2 regions of the Robertmurraya sp. GLU-23 genome follow, and region 1 is predicted to be linked to the other one. Evidence: riboswitches for the same ligand, from Rfam matches in the RefSeq annotation. Region 1 holds a riboswitch; the other holds the start of a gene.
The links. A riboswitch is a leader RNA that binds a small molecule or an ion and turns the genes downstream of it on or off. The one in region 1 is predicted to bind cyclic di-GMP.
Positions count from the first base shown of each region.

Region 2: another riboswitch for cyclic di-GMP. It lies ahead of ACVBAX_RS07900 (type II secretion system protein); the one in region 1 lies ahead of ACVBAX_RS16415 (hypothetical protein).

Region 1 covers NZ_JBRKCV010000010.1:161,077-166,092, forward strand. Annotated here, with positions in the region: gene ACVBAX_RS16400 (hypothetical protein) at 1-345, opposite strand, end outside; gene ACVBAX_RS16405 (VanZ family protein) at 1,247-1,735, shown strand; gene ACVBAX_RS16410 (transposase) at 1,814-2,584, opposite strand; gene ACVBAX_RS16415 (hypothetical protein) at 2,901-3,641, opposite strand; cyclic di-GMP riboswitch class I at 3,712-3,794, opposite strand; gene ACVBAX_RS16420 (hypothetical protein) at 4,109-4,567, shown strand.
Region 2 covers NZ_JBRKCV010000003.1:86,571-92,176, reverse strand. Annotated here, with positions in the region: gene pilM (type IV pilus biogenesis protein PilM) at 1-348, opposite strand, end outside; gene ACVBAX_RS07920 (hypothetical protein) at 374-1,438, opposite strand; gene ACVBAX_RS07915 (prepilin-type N-terminal cleavage/methylation domain-containing protein) at 1,458-1,862, opposite strand; gene ACVBAX_RS07910 (type IV pilus modification PilV family protein) at 1,852-2,256, opposite strand; gene ACVBAX_RS07905 (prepilin peptidase) at 2,270-3,022, opposite strand; gene ACVBAX_RS07900 (type II secretion system protein) at 3,108-3,479, opposite strand; cyclic di-GMP riboswitch class II at 3,576-3,659, opposite strand; gene ACVBAX_RS07895 (hypothetical protein) at 4,034-4,555, shown strand; gene ACVBAX_RS07890 (deaminase) at 4,967-5,437, shown strand; gene ade (adenine deaminase) at 5,466-5,606, shown strand, end outside.

The DNA of each region.
Region 1 (5,016 bases):
CACTGAATCTAGGCTTTTACTTTCCTTTGTCATTTTCCAGTTCGATAACTTTCTTTTTTCACTGATTTCAAACTCAAAGGTATCTGCACCGAAATGTCCCATAAATACATGAACTCGATCCTGTATGTATCCTCCCTTTGGAAACCTCTCCTTCATGGAGGAATGTAGAAGTTCCCACGAATTCGAATAGTCCCCGGTTTGTTCATATTCATAAAATTCCTCCACCACGTGGATTGCGTGTCTAGATGGCGAAAAAAGTCCAAAACGTATTAGAAGATACCCCCCTACCAAAAAGAGAAGCAAGAATAGGAAGGGAAGCAATCCAACTCTTTTTCTTCTGTACATAAGTAACCTCCAAAAGAAGTCTGTTACTAATCCTTATGCCAAAAAAACGGAAACATACGTAACCTTTGCCCACCCCTAACATTCCTTATGAATTAAAGGAAAAGAAAAAAACCAGCCTCAGCACTGGTAAACTCAAACAAAATTAATCTCACACATTTTTTGAATAACAGTGACCAACAATATTAAGGCCATACCCCAATTAATCAACCCAAAATAATTAGATTGAAAACTCTTTGATACAATAATTCCAAAGTGGACATTAAAAACCACCAACAAAAGCGCAAAAGATAAAACAATATTAACTAACATCTTCTTTCACCTGGTTCTTCTAACTGTCGAATGTAGTAGATATAGTAACATTTTCCTATACACATTATTTTACACACATCCTAAAAAAAGTAAATAAATTTATCCTGGGGACGCAGGGGCAGGTTCCTTGTCCCAAGGGTGTGCCAAATATTCAAAGAGTTTGGGAGGAGTCAATTCCGTCCCTCTTCCAGGAAAAGTCCATGGTTCTGTCCCTATGACCATCTATTGCTTTATGGATTTACTTACCTTGCCACATCTGATACATTCACCGGTGAAATAGTTATACTTATGATATCTACGAAAAAAACAAATGATGGACTTTATTTTCAAGTAGAACAACTCCTTAACGATCTATCCGTTCATTAATTATCATTTTAAAGTTTCTTATAAAGAACAACATGAAAAAAATGTCGATTATTTCTAAGAAATAACCGACATTTTTCAACAATTCTCATAGGGACAGGTGAACTGTCCCTTTATAAATAGGGGGACATGGTGCCTGTCCCTTTATAAATAGGGGGACATGGTGCCTGTCCCCTTGAATAGTCTCAAACTTCCTTGTCAAGGCTAGGATTAGTGTGAGGAGGTAACTATGAAACAAATATATGTTGCAATATGTATTGGGAGCATGATTATTATTGGGAATACACTTGGGGAGGTTGATAGGGACGAGTTTGATTCGATTGAACAGATATACAATAAACAAGCAGATCCTTTGTTTCTATTAGACACAAGTAGCTCTTTCTATTATTTATACTCTATCAAAGAAGACTATCCCTCCTTAGCTATTAGAAAAACCGGACACTTTTTCTTCTATGGATTTATTGCTATTTCCCTCTTTAGAGTTGGAAAGTGGCAAAGCATACTAATAAATGGATTCTTCGCTACAATCTTTACAATATTTATCGGAATCTTGGATGAATTTTACCAATACTTCTTATTAGGAAGAAGCGGTCGGATGCTTGATGTACTGGTTGATGGAGCTGGTTGCTTTATTTTTGTAGTCATTTATATGGTTGCAAGGGGGTTGGTGAGACTTAGGGACAGGTCAGCTGTACCATTGGAAGAGAGAGGGACATAGATCTGTCCCTCATTTTGATTTCTCGTAACATATGGCTTGGTAACCCTTCTGCATTTTATGGGACGGGGAGCCTGTCCCCTATCCCCTGTCCCTCGCACGTTGAACAACACTTTTTGAAAAACCCGTAATCCTAGAAATTTGTCTAATTGTTACTCCATTCAATTTCATTAACATAGCTAAAACAGTATCTCTTTCGCCCTTGCTGATTTGTTGCAGCGCGCTATTGCTATTAATTCCTAATGTTCGTAAATAGTCGATCACATCTCGGTCTGACAATCTTACTCTTCCCATTTCTTCCATGCAAAGATCATCATTTATTTCATTCATATACCTAGCGATTAACTGGATTGCTTTTTCTCTATCTTCTGATAAGAGACTCAGTACAAATTTTGTATCTACGATGGTCGAATGATACAAATAATCACCTATACTTGTCCATTTACACTCAAGCACATGGCCTGCAAGACCTGCTTTTAAAGGATTTTGGTGAATATATCTAAGTACTATAAAAAAGTAAGCCCGAGTTTCAACCACTTCACTCTTAAAACGATCTTGAAACAAATGTCCACATCGTTCATATTTCATGTTGTACCAATATACATAGCTTGAACAAATTCTTTTTATGAACTCTGAAACGGTCACTTCTAGTTCCTTTACTAACAGATGCACATGATTATCCATTAAACAGTAACCATACAGTTTAATATTACATTGCTTCTTAAATCTGCCTAACGTATCAAGAAATCTTCTCTTATCATCATCCTCCTCAAAAATTATTTGTTTGTTAATTCCTCTAAGGATAATGTGGTATACTCCATTTCTGCTTTTCTTCCTAGATTTCCTTGGCAAATAATACTCACCTCGGCATACAGTTTTGGTCTTAATGAGTTTTGGTTTTGGGTGTAGGAATTATTGATTAATGATACTAAACGAATGTCATGGTAGGAGATACGTATAAGGGAGTTACTTAGGGGACGAATTACTTACACTTTATTATTCCACTTCTGATTCTATAATCCTGCTGTTTATTTATTATTTCTCTATTTCAAAGGGTGTTTCTTTCGAGGGGACGTGTTCCTTGTCCCAAAGATACTGGTATCTTTCAACTTTGCCTATTTTTATTTAGTGAATAAAGGGACAGTGTACCTGTCCCCATTTCCCATCATTATGAATTTAAATTGTTCTGAATATTCCCATCAGCGTTTGTTCTTAGGTATCCGCCACCTTGCTCCTCTGTTAGTTGTGTATTTGGAATTCCGTCTCCATCACGTGTGTACCCTTCCACGTATGTACCATCCGCACGTGAATATCCACTTACCTCATGAGGTTTCACGTGATGAACTCCTGGGTCTTCCGATGTTTCTAAACTGGAAGCGACTTGCACTTCCCCAGTATGACTGGATACGTTACTTGTATCCACACTTCCATCAGCGAGGTTTTGCTGGTTTCCAGTTGGATCACCAACATCTACACCATCTACTAAATCCACGACTCCCACAGCTAATGCTCCAACAGCAACCGTTTTAGCTATATTCTTCACACCACTTTTAATTTTTTCATCGTCATTATATTTGAAGCCTTCATAGACATCTTTGCCATTGTGGTACGTTCCCTTTGCTGTCTCATATACTCCCTTTGCTGTACGTGACACAGAGTTACCTATATCATTTAAACCTTGTTCTACTTTTCGATCATCCTTTTGAATCATTCCAGTAGTAGTATTCCACGCTCCATCAGCCACTTGCCCTAAAGTGTCTCCTGCAAATTCAGACGCCTTCTTTACTCCTTCTCCAACTTCCTTAATAAACTTACTTCCCGTCACATCACCAACTACATTAACGGCTCCTCCAACAACGAATCCAGCAGCTTTCCCTGAAAACTTACCTAAATCTCTTAAAAACCCCATCCTTCACCCTCCTAAAAAGTTAAAAGATCCACCTAAATAGGTGGATCCCCAGAATGCTATCTCCATCTACTTCGGCGACTCGGCTACCATAGCTTTTGCTTTAGGCCCGTAGTTTTGCGTCCCTACCTTTCAATAGGTTTGCCATTATCGTATAGTCTTAAAGTTATAGGATTATTTTACCATAAAATAACTAAGATTCAATACGGATCTTCAGGGGAACTAATATTATTTGTAGAGTCCATATTCTGAAAATGGCCACATATGCTGTTTTGCCAGACAGTTAGTAATAGATTTTTCTCTATATGTGAGCCTTCTTAAACAGTGAGTAGAGTTGTTACCTCTTATTATTAAATAAACTTCTAATTCATTAGTATATTTATCCTATATTAATATAGAGAAAAAAGTTAATTGTTAGTATTATAAGAGGGGGTAATTTATGTACATGAATTAAAAGAAGGAGAATTAACATGCTAGAACTTTTATTTACTATCTTTTCCTATGTCATTAAGGGAGGCGTTACATTATTGACACTACCCTTTATTTCTTTAGAATTGGGGCTCGTAAACTACATTCACTCTCAGGAATCTACCATTATTATAATAATTCAATTAATATTATCAGCGATTATTTCTTTGATGTATGTAATAATGTTAATTACTTTTTTAAAGGCTTTTCCAAAGATCATGTTTCAAATGAGTAGGGACTATAATAGAGCAATGGCAAATGGTGATGAAAATTTTGATGAAGATAAAAACCTTGATAGACTTAAACAAAAATATTACCATGACAAACTTCCCAATATTTTAACTAAGTCAAAGAAGCTTCTTGATGTAACTGGCCTTCTATTAATCGCAAGTTCTATATGGAATATTATTATTTACCGTGGTTTAGGAGAGAGTAACTTATTAAGCCTTTGGCTATGGTGATGTACGAAAACCCATACTTTTGAAACTGGTTCACTTTTGATGAATGAACCGTTGAATAAAAAGTAAAAATTCAATCAAATGTTTGATTGAATTTTTTTGTCCCTCTCCACTATGAAACTAATGCCCCTTTGGAAACTCAAACTCCCAGTAATATCCATATAAAACAACAGAAAACCTTCTTAATCTATGTATTACTTCGCTTCTCTTTAGCTAAAATGGCATTTCTATGAAAAGCAATTGATTCGTTTCTTCGTCAATTGTTCTAATCCAAAACAATAGGACACTGTATCTGTCCCCTGGTTCTGTCCCTAGATATTAATCGACTCGTTTAATTTCTCTCTATAATACATAATCTTTCCCTCTATTTCTCCCTGTATGCCTGCATCCAAACAGCAGTCTGATAAACACATATAATAATATAGTCTTGCGGTGTGCCATTTCATTTTTAT
Region 2 (5,606 bases), on a different contig from region 1:
AATAGACTTTTCAAAAGGGAGATGGATACTTTCTCCAACCTGGTATTGAAGAAGCTTCGCAAGTGCTTCTTCCTTTAAATCAGGAAGCGAAGTTATTCGTCTCACAATAATGTTTTGAGTAGGAAAGGCCAGATGAACATGCTTGTCCAACACCTTCTCCTTCAACAAGTCCGCTACACCCTTTATATCGGCTATTCTTGAATTTTCTAATATGGTATTCTTTGCATCTGTTACATCTATATCAAGTAAAACAGGTTTATTGTTTTGGATTTGTACCTTCGCAGTTGTAATATACTGATCGCGAAAGTCTATTCCGGAGAATGTATCGTTTTTTTTGAAATTGAACATGTTGCACCTTCTTTCTGTTGATGAATTATCGTATGGTAGAAAATGATATACTTTCTTTTTTCATGCTAGAAGCGAGACTTTTTCCACCTTCTTCTAGAATAAGACGCTCACATGTTACTTTCATGAGCTCACAACTTATCCCCGTTGCCTCATCTAGTTCACTATAAACTTTAAACCTTTTAGACTGTCCTGCCACCTCATTAATAACAATTCCACTGTGTACATTAATTATGCTATTACCATTAAAATCCAATATATCTACAATAAGAGCTCCTTTTATTACTATCTGATCTTTATTTGCGCTACCTCTAAGAATGACATTTTTAATAAAAACCCTTTTATTTTCTGGGATTGTTATAGTTGGGTCACTATTACCACTCATATCAAGAGTATCGAAGATTAATGTCTCGGTTTTACTTGGATCGGACTGATCCTCTATTATTTCTTTCATTTCTTCTATTGAATAACTTGTTTTGTTACCTTTCTTATCAGTTTCTGGCCAGACGACACCATAATCGATTAATACATCTTCATATATTTTTAGTTCTGTTTCTTGCATCGGTATCTTTATTTGGTGTTCTGAATCTTTATCGTATTTATAGTTAAGATCATCATCATCTACAAAGTTATATGGTTGTTTAAAGGGAGAATCCATCTTATTATCCACAGTAATATCTACTTTCACTACCCTACTAAGTTGTGATTCTTGTTCATTCGTATACTTAGCTCCTAAAGTTAACTCAATAGTATCCCCGGATTTCACATTATCAGGATCAATATTAGTACTTAAACTAACTTCAACGTTCTTTTCACCAATTGAATAGTTAGCTACATTACTCTTTTCTTGAAGGTATGCTAAAGGGCCATTTCCTTCCTTACCTTGATAATTAGCCATTTCATTTAACACTATTTCAATTGCTCCTTCAGCACGGTAAAACTCTTCTTGCTCCTTAGTTGTTTTCACTATATTTTTTAATCCATAAGTAGTGGTTGCTAACATAGAGGTTCCAACTATACTGACAATTACAACCAAGATTAGAACAATCATTAGTGCAGCTCCAGATTGGTTCCTCCTCAAATTATCAAACATAAAGTTCCTCCCTAAAAAGCTAATACCTTACTCTTTCTTCTCCATTAGAGGTTACCTTAGTAGATATTTTATACTCTTGTTTATCTTTTTCTAAAACTAAGGTTACTTTGAATTGGCTTGCGTTTTCTACATCTGGCATAAAGTCAAATTGCTTAACGTTATTCGATAAGAGATTTGATTCCAGTTTTAATTCATTATTTGAAAATGAAATCTTACTGCGAACATCTTCCCCATCTCTAACAGCATTAGAGATGGTTTCCATTATAAATCTAGCTTCCCGTTGCAATTCATTTTCCTTTGATACTGCACTTTCCATTTTTATCCCATAACTAAATAGAGCGAAAACAAGTCCAGATACACTAACCATAATAAGAATAACAATTAATAATTCAATCAATGTTACACCTTTTTGGTTATTCACCATTTCTCACCACCGTAAAAAGTTCGATTTGGTCATTAGAATCTATTTCAGAAGTTACAATTACTTGGATTTCACTATAGCTTTGAGTTATATTCTCTTGAGTATATTCCTGCCCAACCACTTTAACTGTTGCGTCTATCAGGTCCCCGAGAGTTCCAGGCATATTACAGCCTTGCGTAGTGGAACAGTCATAATTTTGCGTTGAACCAGTGAAGCCGTTTTGTCGGATTTCTTCCATTACTTGTTGGCCAAAATATATTAGCTGTGTATCCCTTCCCTGTTCAGTTGTTCTAGTAAAACTGCCTGTCATAATTAACAGCAGAGGGATAATAGCCATTCCAGCAATGACGACAGAGATCAATAATTCAATTAATGTGACTCCCTTTTCGTTGTTCATTTTTATCTTCCCCTTATAGGAGTAGTAAGCTGTACCAGGTCCAAATATCCTCTCCGTACAGGTATGCCACTAATGTTCCAATCATAATCGAAGGCCCAAAGGCAATCGGTTCTTTTCGTTTAACAACTTTTAGTGCGATTAATAGTACTCCAACAACGGCTCCTACAAATGAGGCTAAAACCAAGCTCATTACAGTTAGTGCTGGGCCGAGTACCACTCCAATAGCTGCATACAGCTTAATGTCACCGCCACCCATGCCGCCTTTGCTAACAACAGCAAGCAACAAGAGCAAACCGAAACCAACTACACTGCCTAGTAAGTAAGTTAAAAATGGTTCTTCTCCGATAAAGAAACGTACAATTACTAGAACTACAATACTTGGTAGAGTAATCACGTCTAAAATTAACTTTTCACGAATGTCTGTTAGTACAGAAAGAATTAATAACGTTGATAATAGGATTGCAGGTAGTAGTTCTGAAGTAAGCCCTATTTCTTTGTAAACAATAAAAAATATGATTGCAGTCATTCCCTCTCCTAATGGGTATAAAGGAGAGATCCTTTCTTTACAATAACGACAACGACCTTTTAAGAATAGGTAACTAAATAGAGGAAATAAGTCAAAGAAACCTAACCTGTGATTACAGGAGGTACAGTGGGATGGTGGGTAGGAGATGGATTCTTTTTTTAGGAGACGGATTGCTACTACATTAAAGAAGCTACCCAATACGAGGGATATAATAATAATGAATAGATCAACTATAAGCAATTACTTCAGCCCCTTTCATCGAGGTTTCCATTTCATAAAAATAAAACTGCCGCATTTTTTATGTTGCGACAGCTAATATTAGCTATTAATCTTCGTCTGAATCATCAGAAGATGGTGTTGAAACACCATTACAAGATGAACTTATAGCTCCGTTAGTAACTGTGAAAAACTTTGTTGTATCTTCAGCACATGTTGGTGCAGAATCTAGATATTTGCCTGCTACAAGTGCACCTACGTCAGCTGGTACGCTTCCCACTTCTACTTCATATCTGTTAACTGCATCCTTTAAAATAGATAAAGTCTGCTTATTAGTATTAATCTCTGCTTTATCCTTATTGCCCATAACCATCGGCACCGCCACAGCAGCAATAATCCCCAAAATAACAATAACAACAAGTAGTTCAATTAGTGTTAAACCCGCTTGGTCTTTCATTTTCTTCTTTAATGATTTTAACATGAAGAAAGGTCCCCCTTTTAATTTTTATGTTTTTTCGAGAGCTTTTTCTTAAAATTTGGGAATAAAAAAACCTTTACAGCTCATTCTATGGAATGTAGTTGTAAAGGTCGGTTGCACCAATCGCTCGATATGACTCAGGTGCCCACGTACAAGTCATATTTCTTCGCGCCCTTATCTAATGAAAAGACTCTGTGATAAACATTACTTATTTACTAGTAGTCTACACTAAAAAAAATGAAAAAAAAAGAGGTTTTATGTAAATTTACTATTAGGAAATGTTGGCTAAACATTATTTTAAAAACACCATTTTCTATACTATTTTCCCATATAGAGTAGTATCTTCAATTTCCTCATTTATCATCTTTATTTTTCAGAAATAGCAATTCCAATTAATAACAGGAGCAACCATTAAATAGTTCCTTATACCTATTAGATATCATAATCTACCTCAAATAAATTTTTCCAATATTTATAAAACAAAGTAACATTTTTCCCTTTTTACCCATTATAATAGGAAGAAAATATCACTTATTCTATTAAAAAGGGGATTACATATGTCTCAACCATACCAACAAAAACCTATTTGGGCTTGGGTTGTTCTTATTTTGGGTGGCCTTTTTATCGTTTTCTCTTTACCCGGTATACTGTTAACACTTTTTATGCAAATCAGACAACTAGAAATCGTAACTTCTATCTCTATCATTTTCTTTACAATTGGTGTTTGCATGATTGTTGTTTTGCTATGGGGAATGAAGAGAGCTTGGACAGCCATTAAGAAATATAACGAATATAAAGCAAAATACACTGTCATTGAAACAAATCTAGATCCGACTCCTCAAGAGAAAAAACCCATTTGGCCATGGGTAGTCATTGGGATCGGTGCCTTACCGGTACTTGGAATGGGACCAGGTGTCATCATGCTTCCAATCATGCCTTTGTTCTTGGCTGGCATGTCTACCGATTCTGGGACTACTCCCGAATATGTGCCTATGCTTATTCTTCTGATTGGTTATGGGATCATGATTGGGTATATCACCTTACTCGTAAAAGCTATCAAGAGACTACGTTCTAAGTAAATAATCTGACAAGTTGCTCCTACCTTTTCCAGGTAAGAGCTTTTTTATTGTTAAAAAATGTTACAACATAACAGACAGAATATTCAAACATACATATAATACAGAAATATACCCACCTATTATATAAACCTTCTTTATCCCTCCAACCCCAAAAAACTAACCTTTTTACAAAGGTTAGTTTTTTACTCAAGGCTCTTTTCTTAAACTTTGTTGCTTTTTGGAACAAAATTGTAATAATTGTGCTAAGTTCCCGCAGAAAATAGCATAAATTTAATAAGAAGAGAGCCTGCAAACTAAATTCTTAAGCGTAAAATAGTTATTTTCACGTTAAAATCGGCTTTAAGATTTTAACAACTACCTTACGAAAACAGCCTTACTCAAACATTCACAACATCGGAAAAGGTGATTTTATTGGAAAAAGTATTTTTTATGAATGAAGCGATTAAGTTAGCTTGTGAAAATGTGTTAAGTAATCATGGTGGTCCTTTTGGGGCCATTGTGATTAAAGACGGGAAAATTATCGGAAAAGGAAAAAATGAGGTCACGAGCAGCAATGACCCTACTGCCCATGCTGAGGTTCAAGCGATTCGTGAGGCATGCTCCTATTTAGGTAGCTTTCAATTAACAGATTGTGAGATTTATACAAGCTGTGAGCCATGTCCGATGTGCATCGGAGCGATTTATTGGGCGAGACCAAAGGCAGTTTATTATGCTTGTACGAAAGAGGAAGCGGCTCAAATTGGCTTTGATGACCACTTTATTTATGAAGAAATTAGCTTGCCAATTGAAAACAGAACGATTATGATGAATCAAATTACGGTTGAGCAGTACAATCTACCGTTTAAAATGTGGGAAGTATCATCTGACAAAACAGAATACTAGTCTCTTATAGACACTCTAGGAGGAGAGTATGGACAAAAACAGACTAAAACAACGTATTGAAGCAGCCTCAGGGAAAATGGAGGCTGACCTTGTCATAAAAAATGGCAAAATTATTGATGTATTTACCGGTGAAATCTATGAAGGTGACGTTGCTATTACAGATGGTGCC